Regions from separate parts of the Haloimpatiens massiliensis genome, predicted to be linked through region 1. Evidence: riboswitches for the same ligand, from Rfam matches in the RefSeq annotation. Region 1 holds a riboswitch; the other holds the start of a gene.
The links. Region 1 has a riboswitch for FMN ahead of ribD (bifunctional diaminohydroxyphosphoribosylaminopyrimidine deaminase/5-amino-6-(5-phosphoribosylamino)uracil reductase RibD). Riboswitches for the same ligand answer to the same signal wherever they lie in the genome.
Positions count from the first base shown of each region.

Region 2: another riboswitch for FMN. It lies ahead of C1715_RS14595 (ECF transporter S component); the one in region 1 lies ahead of ribD (bifunctional diaminohydroxyphosphoribosylaminopyrimidine deaminase/5-amino-6-(5-phosphoribosylamino)uracil reductase RibD).

Region 1 covers NZ_LT854637.1:220,267-226,293, forward strand. Annotated here, with positions in the region: gene C1715_RS04195 (adenosylcobinamide amidohydrolase) at 349-1,062, shown strand; gene C1715_RS04200 (manganese catalase family protein) at 1,127-1,699, opposite strand; gene C1715_RS04205 (spore coat protein CotJB) at 1,712-1,987, opposite strand; gene C1715_RS04210 (spore coat associated protein CotJA) at 1,999-2,202, opposite strand; FMN riboswitch at 2,497-2,610, shown strand; gene ribD (bifunctional diaminohydroxyphosphoribosylaminopyrimidine deaminase/5-amino-6-(5-phosphoribosylamino)uracil reductase RibD) at 2,950-4,056, shown strand; gene ribE (riboflavin synthase) at 4,195-4,845, shown strand; gene C1715_RS04225 (bifunctional 3,4-dihydroxy-2-butanone-4-phosphate synthase/GTP cyclohydrolase II) at 4,933-6,027, shown strand, end outside.
Region 2 covers NZ_LT854640.1:1,354,433-1,360,459, forward strand. Annotated here, with positions in the region: gene C1715_RS14585 (ComEC/Rec2 family competence protein) at 1-515, opposite strand, end outside; gene C1715_RS14590 (lysophospholipid acyltransferase family protein) at 865-1,581, shown strand; FMN riboswitch at 2,150-2,265, shown strand; gene C1715_RS14595 (ECF transporter S component) at 2,351-3,001, shown strand; gene rimI (ribosomal protein S18-alanine N-acetyltransferase) at 3,331-3,774, opposite strand; gene tsaB (tRNA (adenosine(37)-N6)-threonylcarbamoyltransferase complex dimerization subunit type 1 TsaB) at 3,776-4,474, opposite strand; gene tsaE (tRNA (adenosine(37)-N6)-threonylcarbamoyltransferase complex ATPase subunit type 1 TsaE) at 4,471-4,929, opposite strand; gene C1715_RS14615 (HD-GYP domain-containing protein) at 5,019-6,027, opposite strand, start outside.

The DNA.
Region 1 (6,027 bases):
AATACAGTTAAACTTCAATTCGTAATTTGAAACTCAGCCCAAAATTTTTTAACGAAATAATACGGTTTTAGGGTGTTATTACAATCAATATTTATCCAAAAGCCTATGTAGATTTAATGTATAAATTGTATATTACGAATTGAAGCGGTTAAAGTATAAACTTTACGCCTATATTAATAGAGAGTTATAATATTAACTATATAAATAAACTTACTGTATAAATAGATTTTAGTAATACCAGTTAATAATTACAGAGGATTAATGTAGTATCTAAATTATAGATTCATATAAGTTAACAATAAATTTTATATGTGAAATATAAAATTGCACATAGATAGGGGGATAAAGATGTGTATTAATATAAAAAAGCGCATGGAAAATTTAAATTTAGAGGTAACGGATGATTATGTACATATAAAATTTCCATCATCAGTAGAGATTTTAAGTTCAGCAGTTTTAAATGGTGGACATACTTATGCTGACGGAATACTTAATTTAAGAGTACCTAAAAATGAAAGCCATGAGGGGGGAGAGTTTTTACCACCAGAAGTAACTATAGAAAGATATATAGAAGAGCATGATTGGAGTGGTAAGCATGTAGGTATGATGACTGCGGCTAAAATGGAATCCTTTGCAGAGTATTTTATAGAAAAAGATGATGTTCAGATTCAATGTTTTGTAACATTAGGACTTTCTAATGCTAGAAGAGCTGGTGATAAGGCTGATTGGCCGCATTTTGATGAAACAGCGTTAAAGTCAGGGACTATAAATATAATATTTGGAACCAATGCAAGTTTAACAAAGGAAGCTATGGTGGAGTGTATTATGATGATAACAGAAGCAAAGGCAGCTGCTATGCAAGATTTAATTGTAATAAGTCCTGTAAGTGATAAAATAGCCACTGGTACAGGCACTGATTCAGTGGTTGTATTTAACGGACAAGGCCGAAAAATAAGATATTGTGGTAAGCATGTTTTATTTGGAGAGATGCTAGCTACAGCAGTTTATAATGCCATTAATGCATCTGTAGATAAGTTGATGAAGATATATTTTGATGTTTAATAACCCCAAAAGGTTGCTGGCTATACCAACAACCTTTATTAACGTTACTACATATATTATAGACCTAAAAGAATTTTTTACTATCTATATAGTCATATACATCTACTAGTGCTTCACCAAATCTTTGATAGTGTACGATTTCTCTTGCCCATAGGAATTTAAGAACATCTTTTACATCTTGGTCATCTGTAAGGTCTATAAGATGCTCATATGTTGCACGAGCTTTTTGTTCTGCAGCCATGTCTTCATGTATATCTGTTACAGGATCACCTAGTGCTTGAATATAGGCAGCAGTCCAAGGTACTCCACTAGCATCTGATGGGAACAAAGCATTGTCATGTTGTGCATAATGTGCACCTAAGCCAGCTTCCCTTAATTCATCTGGAGTTGCATCTTTAGTTAATTGATATATCATAGCACAAATTATTTCTACGTGAGCTAGTTCTTCTGTACCTATATCTGTTAACAAACCTTTAGTCTTTCCTGTTGGCATGGTGTATCGCTGATTTAAATATCTTATAGCAGCGCTTAATTCTCCATCCGGTCCCCCATATTGGGTTACAAGAAATTTAGCCATTTTTAAATCTTTAGATTTTATTTTAACAGGATATTCTAATTTTTTTTCATATATCCACATACGACAACCCCCTTATTCCCCTATTTCCCATGGCCATGGTTCTTCTACCCATTTCCAAGAAGGAGTACTTTTGGCATAACCAAAGTTGGTTAATGGACCGTATTTTACTTCATAGGCTTCTTTCATATCCATCAACATATCTGTAGTCATATTATAGTCATTTAGAGCTCTTTGATTGTTAGGATGATTATCTAAATATAAATTTAATTCTACAGCTGCAAATTCTAATTCTTTAATTTTTTTCATCATTTTACTGCGGTCATTGTCGTCATAGCACATTTTAGCCATTATAACTCCTCCTATTCCTTAGATTTTATTGGGTAAGGTATATAAAGATTAGGGAATAAAGTTCCCTTTTTTAGGGCTTCATCCAATGGAAACAAAGAAATATAAGGTTGATCAGGTATAAAAGCTCTAGTTAGCCTTATTTTTTTCATATTAGCATAAGGATTAACCATTGGATTAGGCATATAGTCCATACATGGATTGAATGATTGATACATATTCCTCCACCTCAGTTATTATTTACAATATATACTATTCATATATAGGTATATGTGTTAACAGTTTATAATTCAACCCGTAAAATCTCGTTCATACCCTTGTAATCGAGGATGAAAGGGCTTTACGTTATGGAGGTTCAATGACCTTGTATAGTAGATATAATACCGTTGTAAGTAAAGTATATAGAGGTAGAAAAATAGTGTACAAAGGAAAAAACATGCATGTAAAAAGTTAACGTAAAATACATTGACATGAAAAAACAGCAGTGTTATACTTTATTTAAATTAATATGGTGAAACCTTCAGGGCGGGGCGAAATTCCCCACCGGCGGTAAAGTCCGCGAGTCTTTTGACTGACTTGGTGAAATTCCAAGACCGACAGTATAGTCTGGATGGGAGAAGGAAAGATATGCTTTATAGCTTTATATAGCATCTCTTTAATTGAATTTATTTAGCGTGATTATGGACCCTGGAGATATATTATCTTCAGGGTTTTTGTGTTAATGGTGAAATTTATTGTTTTGAGCTTTTATAAAGGCAGGGAGGATAAAATTCATAAATACTCCATAGTGTACCTTTTGTGGTTTAATAAACTGATTAAATTTCACATTTCAAATAAAGTTTAGTGTAGTTTTACTAAAACTTTAAGTTTTAAACGCTGTAATAGTTTACAAATCTTGAATACCACTTCTCCTAGTGGAAACATCCCTTTGATTTTACCAATAGTGTTTTAAAAGAGGTGATTTTTTGAAAATAGAATATATGAGAAGAGCCATTGAACTTTCAAAAAAGGGTGCTGGATATACAAATCCAAATCCTTTAGTGGGAGCAGTGATAGTGAAGGAAGGCAAAATTATAGGTGAGGGCTATCATGAATTTTATGGAGGACCACATGCTGAGGTAAATGCCTTTAAAAACTGTCAGGAAGACCCTAAAGGTGCAGATATGTACGTTACCTTGGAACCTTGTTCGCACTATGGAAAGACACCACCCTGTGCAAATGAAATTGTAAAAAGTGGTATAAAAAAAGTAATTATAGGTATGAAGGACCCTAATGAATTGGTATGTGGAAGGGGAATAGACATATTAAAAAAGGCTGGAATAGAAGTTGAAGTGGGGGTATTAGAGGAAAAAATAAGAAAGGTAAATGAGATATTTATAAAATATATAACTACTAGAATGCCCTTTTGCATAATGAAAACTGCCATGACTTTAGATGGAAAAATAGCCTGTAAAACAGGAGATTCCCAGTGGATTTCAAATGAAATATCTAGAGAGTATGTTCACGAATTAAGGCATAGAGTATCAGCTGTAATGGTGGGCATAGGCACTGTACTTGCGGATAATCCTTCTTTAACTACTAGATTAAATAATGGTAGTGGTAAGGATGCTATGAGAGTAGTAGTAGATAGCCATGGAAGAATACCATTAGATTCTAAAGTGATTAATGTAAGTTCTACTGCTAAAACTGTGGTGGCTGTGGGGCAAGAGGTAGAGGATAAAAAGTTAATGGCTTTAGCCCAAAAGGGGGTTCAAGTTATAAAAACTCCTGGAAAGGATGGAAAAGTAGATCTTAAATATTTAATGAATAAACTAGGGGAAATGGGAGTTGACAGTGTGCTTTTAGAAGGGGGAGGTACTTTAAACTACAGTGCTTTAAGGGAAGGGATTGTAGATAAGCTTATGTGTTTCATAGCTCCTAAAATAATAGGAGGGACAGATGCAAAAACTCCTGTAGAAGGTGATGGAGTAGAGTTTATGAAAGAGTGTATTGAGTTAGGAAAGATAGAGGTTAAAAATATTTCAGGAGATATTTTAATAGAGGCACTAGTTAATAATAAGCTAGGGAACTGATAGATGAATATGATGGTGAATAAATGAAAAATACCTAGCATAGATAGAGTAACTTTATCTAAAATAAATGAACTAATAACTATTACATAAAATATAGTGGCTTTCATGTAATTATGTTAGGGGAGGGGTGAATAGCTGTTGTTTACAGGAATAATAGAAGAAATTGGCCAGGTAGAGAACATAAAAAAGGGAGAGAAATCCGCTTCTATAAGGATTAAAAGCAAAAGGATTTTAGGAGATGTAAAGATAGGGGATAGTATAAGCACTAATGGAGTTTGTCTTACGGTAACAGAATTTAACAAGGAGAGTTTTTCTGTAGATGTAATGCCTGAAACCATTAGAAGAACTAATCTAAAGTATCTTAATAATGGTACAAAAGTAAATTTGGAAAGAGCTTTAAAAGTAGGGGATAGATTTGGAGGACATATGGTCAGTGGGCACATAGATGGTACTGGAGTTATAAAGGAATTTGTAAGTGAGGATAATGCTCTGTGGATAAGCATAGGAGCATCTAAAGAGATACTAAAGTATGTGATAACAAAAGGGTCCGTAGCCCTAGATGGTATAAGTTTAACTGTGGCTTATGTGGATGAGGATATATTTAAGGTTTCTATAATTCCACACACTAAAGAACAAACCACTCTTTCAAATAAAAAGGTTGGAGAGAAAATTAACATAGAATGTGATTTAGTGGGAAAATATATGGAAAAGTTCATGAATTTTAATAAGGTTGTGGATAAGAAGAGGGACATTAGTTTAGATTTTCTTAAAGAAAATGGATTTTATTAAAAGGTTACACTTTAAAATTAATAGTAAAAATAAATATCAACTAGTAACTATTAATTATTAACTATTAACTACGAAGGGGTGTTATAAATGTTTAAATTCAATACTATTGAGGAAGCTATAGAAGACATAAAAGAAGGAAAAATGGTGGTAGTAGTAGATGACGAGAATAGGGAAAATGAAGGGGATCTACTTATGGCTGCAGACAAGGTCACAGGAGAAAGTATAAACTTTATGGCCAAATACGGCAGAGGGCTTATATGTGTGCCTATGTTAAGGGAGAGACTTAAAGAGCTTAAGATAACTCCAATGGTTCAGAATAACACAGACCCTAAAGAGACAGCTTTTACTGTGTCTGTGGATTTTAAGAGAGCATCTACAGGAATTTCTGCCTATGAAAGAGCGGAAACTATAAAAAAGTTAGTAGATATAGGTGCAACACCAGAGGATTTTAATAAACCAGGGCATATATTTCCTTTGGCCTATAAAGAAGGGGGCGTATTAAAAAGAGCAGGACACACAGAGGCGGCAGTGGATATGGCAAAGTTAGCTGGGTTTTCTTCTGCAGGAGTTATATGTGAAATAATGAATGAAGATGGAACCATGGCTAGAGTTCCTCAGCTTATGGAATATGTAAAGAAGCATAATTTAAAGATAATAACCATAGCTGATTTAATAGCCTATAGGAGAAAACATGAGTGCCTAGTGGAAAAGGTAGCTGAAGGGGACATGCCTACTAAATATGGAGACTTTAAAATAATAGGTTATGTAAATAAATTAAATGGGGAACATCATGTGGCCTTAGTTAAAGGTGATATTAAAGGTGACGAACCGATACTTGTAAGGGTTCACTCTGAATGTCTTACAGGAGATGCCTTTGGCTCCTTAAGATGTGATTGTGGAGAGCAACTGGCAGCTTCCATGATAAACATAGAAAGAGAAGGGAAGGGAGTGCTTCTATATATGCGTCAAGAGGGAAGAGGCATAGGACTTATAAATAAAATAAAAGCTTACCAGCTTCAAGATCAGGGAATGGACACTGTAGAGGCAAATCTAGCATTGGGTTTTCCAGAGGATTTAAGAGATTATGGCATAGGAGCTCAGATACTTTCACATTTAGGAATAAAGAAAGTAAGACTTATGACTAACAATCCTAAAAAAATATCAGGTATAAAAGGATATGGA
Region 2 (6,027 bases), on a different contig from region 1:
ATTACATCCTTACCTAAGTCTAGGGATACCCCTTCTTTGGCCACATGAATTTTTAAGTTTTTAGATTTTAGTGAGTTAATCATATCTTTGTAGGTTTTAGTAGTATGATTTTTTTTAGGAGCATAAAAATTAGCTATGTCCAAGGAGTTTATAACATAACTAGCTCCACCTATATGATCTTCATGAGGATGAGTAGTTATAAAATAATCTAATTTTTTTACATTAATTTTATTTAAATAGGAAAGAAGTTTATCTTTACTATCTCTAGGACCAGCATCTATTAACATGTTTTTATTGTTCACTTGAATTAATATACTATCACCTTGTCCTACATTTATATAGTGTACAAGTATATTATCTTGAGATTTTTTAAAAGTTTCTTCTGTGTTGTTGGTAGTGTTTTTAGTATCTCTACTAGATGAATTATTAGTGTTGGAATTAGTGCATCCAACTAGCAAAAAAGCACAAAACATAATTGATAAAAATACAGAAATGAATTTTTTAAATATTTTCATAAAGTACCTCCAGTTTAAATATTAAATGCATATTTATATTATATATGTACCTATCATTTAATAAAAGGAGTTTATTTTACATTATGCACATTCAAATAAATAATAAGCCAGTATGCTAGTCTATTTTGCGTCATACTGCGTCAGCAGAACCCATCCATAGTTCTACTAGCGGCGGAACCTGCTTCCTTGTCTGACACAAAATATACAAGTATCTTTGACTTGTTATTTCTTTTCATGTACCTTATGCATTTTAAATTTCTAATTACAGTGTTTATACTGTATAGTTGAAAATAGAAATAAGCATTAGTATAATATAATTAGCTAAAAAAGTAAAAGGAAGGTATGGGACATGATAACTTTTTTAAAAATAACAGTTTTTATATTTTATATGATAGGAGCAATTTTTAAAACAATTAAACTTAGTTTTTTAAAGAAATTTTCTTCTGGGGACAAGTATAACAGATATTTAAATAAATCAGTTTATAAATGGGGAAAATTTTCAGTTGATTTAGTGGGAGTTAAACTTAATATTGAGGGAGAAGAAAACATACCAAATGAAGCATGCTTATTTGTTTCTAATCACCAGAGTAATGTAGATATACCGTGTCTAATTGCAGGAATCAATAGACCTATGGGTTTTATATCTAAAAAAGAGCTAATAAAAGCTCCAGTTATATCTACATGGATGAAAGCAATACATTGTGTATTTATGGATAGAAAAAATGTTAGAGAGTCTTTGAAGTCCATACAAGAGGGAGTAAACATATTGAAAAATGGCAATAATATGGTTATATTCCCAGAGGGAACTAGAAGTAAAAGCAGTGCCGTAGGAGAATTTAAAAAAGGAAGTATGAAATTGGCTACTAAGGCAGGGGTTATGGTAGTGCCTGTTACAATTGATGGGACATATAAGGCATGGGAAGGAAATGGTGGAAAAGGTCTTATTCCGGCAGATGTAACAATTAAAATACATAAAGGTATAAAGGTTAGAGAATTAGATAGAGAACAAAAAGCTACCTTAGCTGAGGACGTTAGAAAGATTATATTAAGTGGAATAGAAAGATAGCAATATAAGTAGTTTTTCATTGAAAATATAAAACTTAAAATTTAAAATTAATGATAAAACTCCTTTAGGAGTTTTTAATAAAATATAAATTAAAGAATTGTATAGCAATTTCAATTTACATTCTAAATTCTTAATTTAAAAGTATTATTCTACATTAAAGTTAATGTAAATTATATATAGTGATTAACCCACAATAAGGTACAATGTAATGGAATTATGAAATTTCTCCTCCATAACTTGCATAAGAGCTCGGAACAATAAATTTAATTTAAGAAATTCTAATCTTTTAGCCATATAAAATTATCTAACGCTCACATTCAGCGTCCTGCCTCAGGTTCGCTAGCCTGGCGTCCTTGCCAGGCTTACGATAATTTTATTTGTCTAAAAGAAGAATTTCTAAAATTAAATTTAAACAGTTCTTTTGCTTCTTATGCAAGTCATTCCAGAGAAATTTCATAATTCAGGTAATGTAATGCTTTTTGTGGGATAATCATATAGTAAAATATATTGAAATCTTATGAAATATAATATATAATATAAGTGAAAAATTAGTAATATTTAAAATATAATATATCTTCGGGGCAGGGTGAAAATCCCTACCGGCGGTTATAGCCCGCGAGCCGTAAGGCAGATTCGGTGTAATTCCGAAGCCGACAGTTAGAGTCTGGATGGGAGAGGAGAAATTCTTATTTTGTTTTTTGAGCCCTGAATTATTTCAGGGCTTTTAATTTTCCCAAAATATTCCTCGATAAAACTGGGAGGGGTTTTTATGAAAAACTCAAAATTAAACAAAAATATCAAAATATCATTATTAGCAGTAATAGCTTTTTTACTTATGTTTATTGAAGTATCAATACCTATATTCCCTGAGTTCCTTAAAATAGATATAAGTGATTTACCAGCACTAATTGGAACCTTTGCGTTCGGGCCTATAGCTGGGGTTATAATTGAATTTATGAAAAATGTGCTTCATGGATTATTTGCAAGTACAACAGCTTTTATAGGAGAGTTTGCAAACTTTTTAGTAGGTTCAATGATGGTAATAACTGCTGGGCTTATTTACAATAGAAAGAAGGACAAGAAGTGTGCAGTTATAGCATTAATTGCAGGCACATTAGTCATGAGTTTGGGTGCAGCTATAGTGAATCTTTTGGTGTTATTGCCAATGTATGAAAAAGTATTAGGATTTCCTATAAGTTCAGTAATAGGTATGAGTTCTAAAGTAAACCCAAAGGTTATAAATTTAGGTACACTTATAATTTGGGCTATAATTCCTTTTAACTTAATAAAGGGAGCTATAGTATGTGTTATGACTAGATTGGTATATAAAAGTGTTTCTCCAATACTACACAAGGAACAAATAAAAATAGCAAATGAGGATTTTGAAAAAAATATCAACAATAGTATAGGAAATAAATAAAAAATAAAGAGTATATAATAAAGATTAAACCATAAAAGGGTACAATGTGGTGGAATTATGAAATTTCTCCTCCATGACTTGCATAAGAGCTCGGAACAATAAATTTAAACAGTTCCTTTGCTTCTTATGCAAGTCATTCCAGAGAAATTTCATAATTAAAGTAATTTAATACTTTTTGTGGGATAATCATAATAAATAATTTAAATTTTTTTAGTTATAAAATATAAATTTTAAATTAAAGAATAATAAGGGTATGAAATTTACCTGTGAAAGTTAAATAAATAATCCCTAGTTTTTAACTAATTATTAGTTTAAACTGGGGATTTAATTTATATATTTCTATTCCACATTATTAAACCGTCTTCTCCATCGGAATAGTATTTTTTTCTAATCCCCTCTTCTTTAAAGTCAAACTTCTTATATAAGTTTTGAGCGGCAACATTAGATGTTCTAACTTCTAATGTTAGTTCTTTTACCCCAAGATTTCTACATAAATCAAAAATACCATTCATTAAGTGAAATGAAATACCTAAACCGCGATAATTAGGGTGCACCGCTATGCTTATGATATGAGCTTCATCAAGTATGGCCCATATACCAACATATCCCACCACTAAGTCATCTATAAGGGCTACTATATAGTGAGCAAATTTATTCTCTAATTCTTTTGTAAATGAGCTTTTAGACCAAGGGTCTTTAAAACTAAGTGAATTTATTTTAAGAACTGTGTCAATATATTCATCTGAGATATTTTTTATTATTATATCATTCATATTATTCCTTCTTTTTTTCATATTCTCTTTCAGCTTGTGATTTTCTTAAATAGACGGGACTAGCAGTTAATATATCATCAGTCTTATTTTCTTTAAAAAGTTCCATACCTAACTGGCCTAATGAGGCAGAATTCATTATATTCAAATGCGTAGGAGCAAAAAAGCACTGATCCAAAGAGTTTCTTAACTTAGATGAAAATTTGTAAGTGCCGTCTCCTATAAAAGTAACTGTAGAATTTTTTTCTTTTATAATATTTATTAATTCATCAATATGGATAGCCATGTAATCAGTTATTCTGCACAATTTTCCGTTATGGAATGTAAATAGGGCGGTATAAACATTGTCTCTTAAAGCGTCTAAAATAGGGCATATTAAGCCAGAGGTATAGGCTAAATTGTTAGCAAGAGAATCTAAAGAAGATACGCTCACTAAAGGTTTATTTAATCCTTGGCAAAGGCCTTTTATAGTTGCCATTCCAATTCTTAAGCCAGTAAATGAGCCAGGTCCCTTTGAACAAACAAATCCATCTATAGAGTTTATATTTAAACCTATATTTTGTAGTAGATTTTCTATCATAGGCATAAGAATTACTGAATGTTGTTTTTTATAATTAAAAGTTATTTCTCCTAAAACTTTAGCATCTTCAAGTACAGCGCAACTTGCTACTTCTGTTGAAGAGTCTATACTTAAAATTCTCATATTTTAATCTCCTTTACGTAATTATATCTATCTCCAGTGTAATTAATAATTATTTTCCTAAAATTTTCTCCTAGTTCAGGGAGCTTATATATGCTTATTTCCATATGAAACTCTGGAATAAGTTCTTCTATGTAATTTGCCCATTCTATAACGCTTACTGCAGGGCTAAATATATATTCATCAAAACCAATAGCATTTATTTCATCTGGATCATTTACCCTATAAACGTCAAAGTGGTAAAATTTTAATCTGCCATTATATTCATTAACTATATTGAATGTAGGACTTGTTATATAATCTGTAACACCCAATCCTTTAGCAATTCCTTTGGTAAGATGAGTTTTACCAGTACCTAAATCTCCAATTAGACATATAACATCTCCTGGCAAGGCTGATTTCCCTATTTGCTCTCCTACACATAAGGTTTTTTCAATACTATCTACTATAAATTCCATAAAATCCTCTCCTAGTTATTCAATAGTTTACACTATAAATATTCTATACTAAAAATACAAAAAATAAAAGGTAATCCTCTAATTTAGAATTACCTAATGTTATAATATAATTTAAGTGTATCTTTTAAATAGCACACAGCTGTAGGGCATATTTCTCCCTCAGATGCCATATTGTCTATTATGCTGAATGCCTTTTCATTATCTAAACCTTTTCTATAAGGCCTGTCTTCTGTTAAAGCTTGATATATGTCACAAACAGATAGTATTCTAGATTCCTCACAAAGCTCAGAAGAATTTAATCCCTTTGGATATCCCTTAGAATTTAATTTTTCATGATGATTAGAAGCCCAATTTTTTATGTCATCTATATTTTTTATTCTGCTCAATATCATATTTGTATAGTAGGAGTGAGATTTTATAATAGCAAATTCATCTGAAGTGAGTGCACCATTTTTATCTAATATATCTGATGGAATAGCTAATTTACCTATATCATGTAATAAGCCTGCTATTTTCATTTTAATACATTTTTCATGAGGATAATTTAAATATTTAGATACATTAAATGCTAAATTAGAAATACCTCTAGAATGCATAGCAGTAAACTTACTTTTATTATCTATGACTTTAGAAAAGATGTATGCTATACTTTCAAATTGATTTATATCCATATAAATGTCTAGTTTAGGAGAAATGTTATCTAAAATAAAATCCATGTACTGTATATTATCCATGTTAAACCAAAACATATCTATAGAGCTTACTTTGAGAAATGCATTTACAATTTCTTTTGAAAAAATTTTATCCTCTTGTGAAATTACCCAGTTTACTATGGAGTGTTTTTGTAAATACGAAGGTAACACAGGATTGTGATAGGATTCAACTAAATCAGAAATTATAATAATTTGACTTTCAATAGGAATTTCTGAACATTTTAAGCCGTTAGGACCGCTGCCGTCAACATTTTCATGGTGGTGAAGTATTATATTACATAAATCATCGAATATAGGAAAAGCATCTACTATGGAAGCTCCAATTAAGCAGTGCTGTTTTACAAAATTATCTGTGTCATCACTTTTTAATAAACTGTTTAAAGAG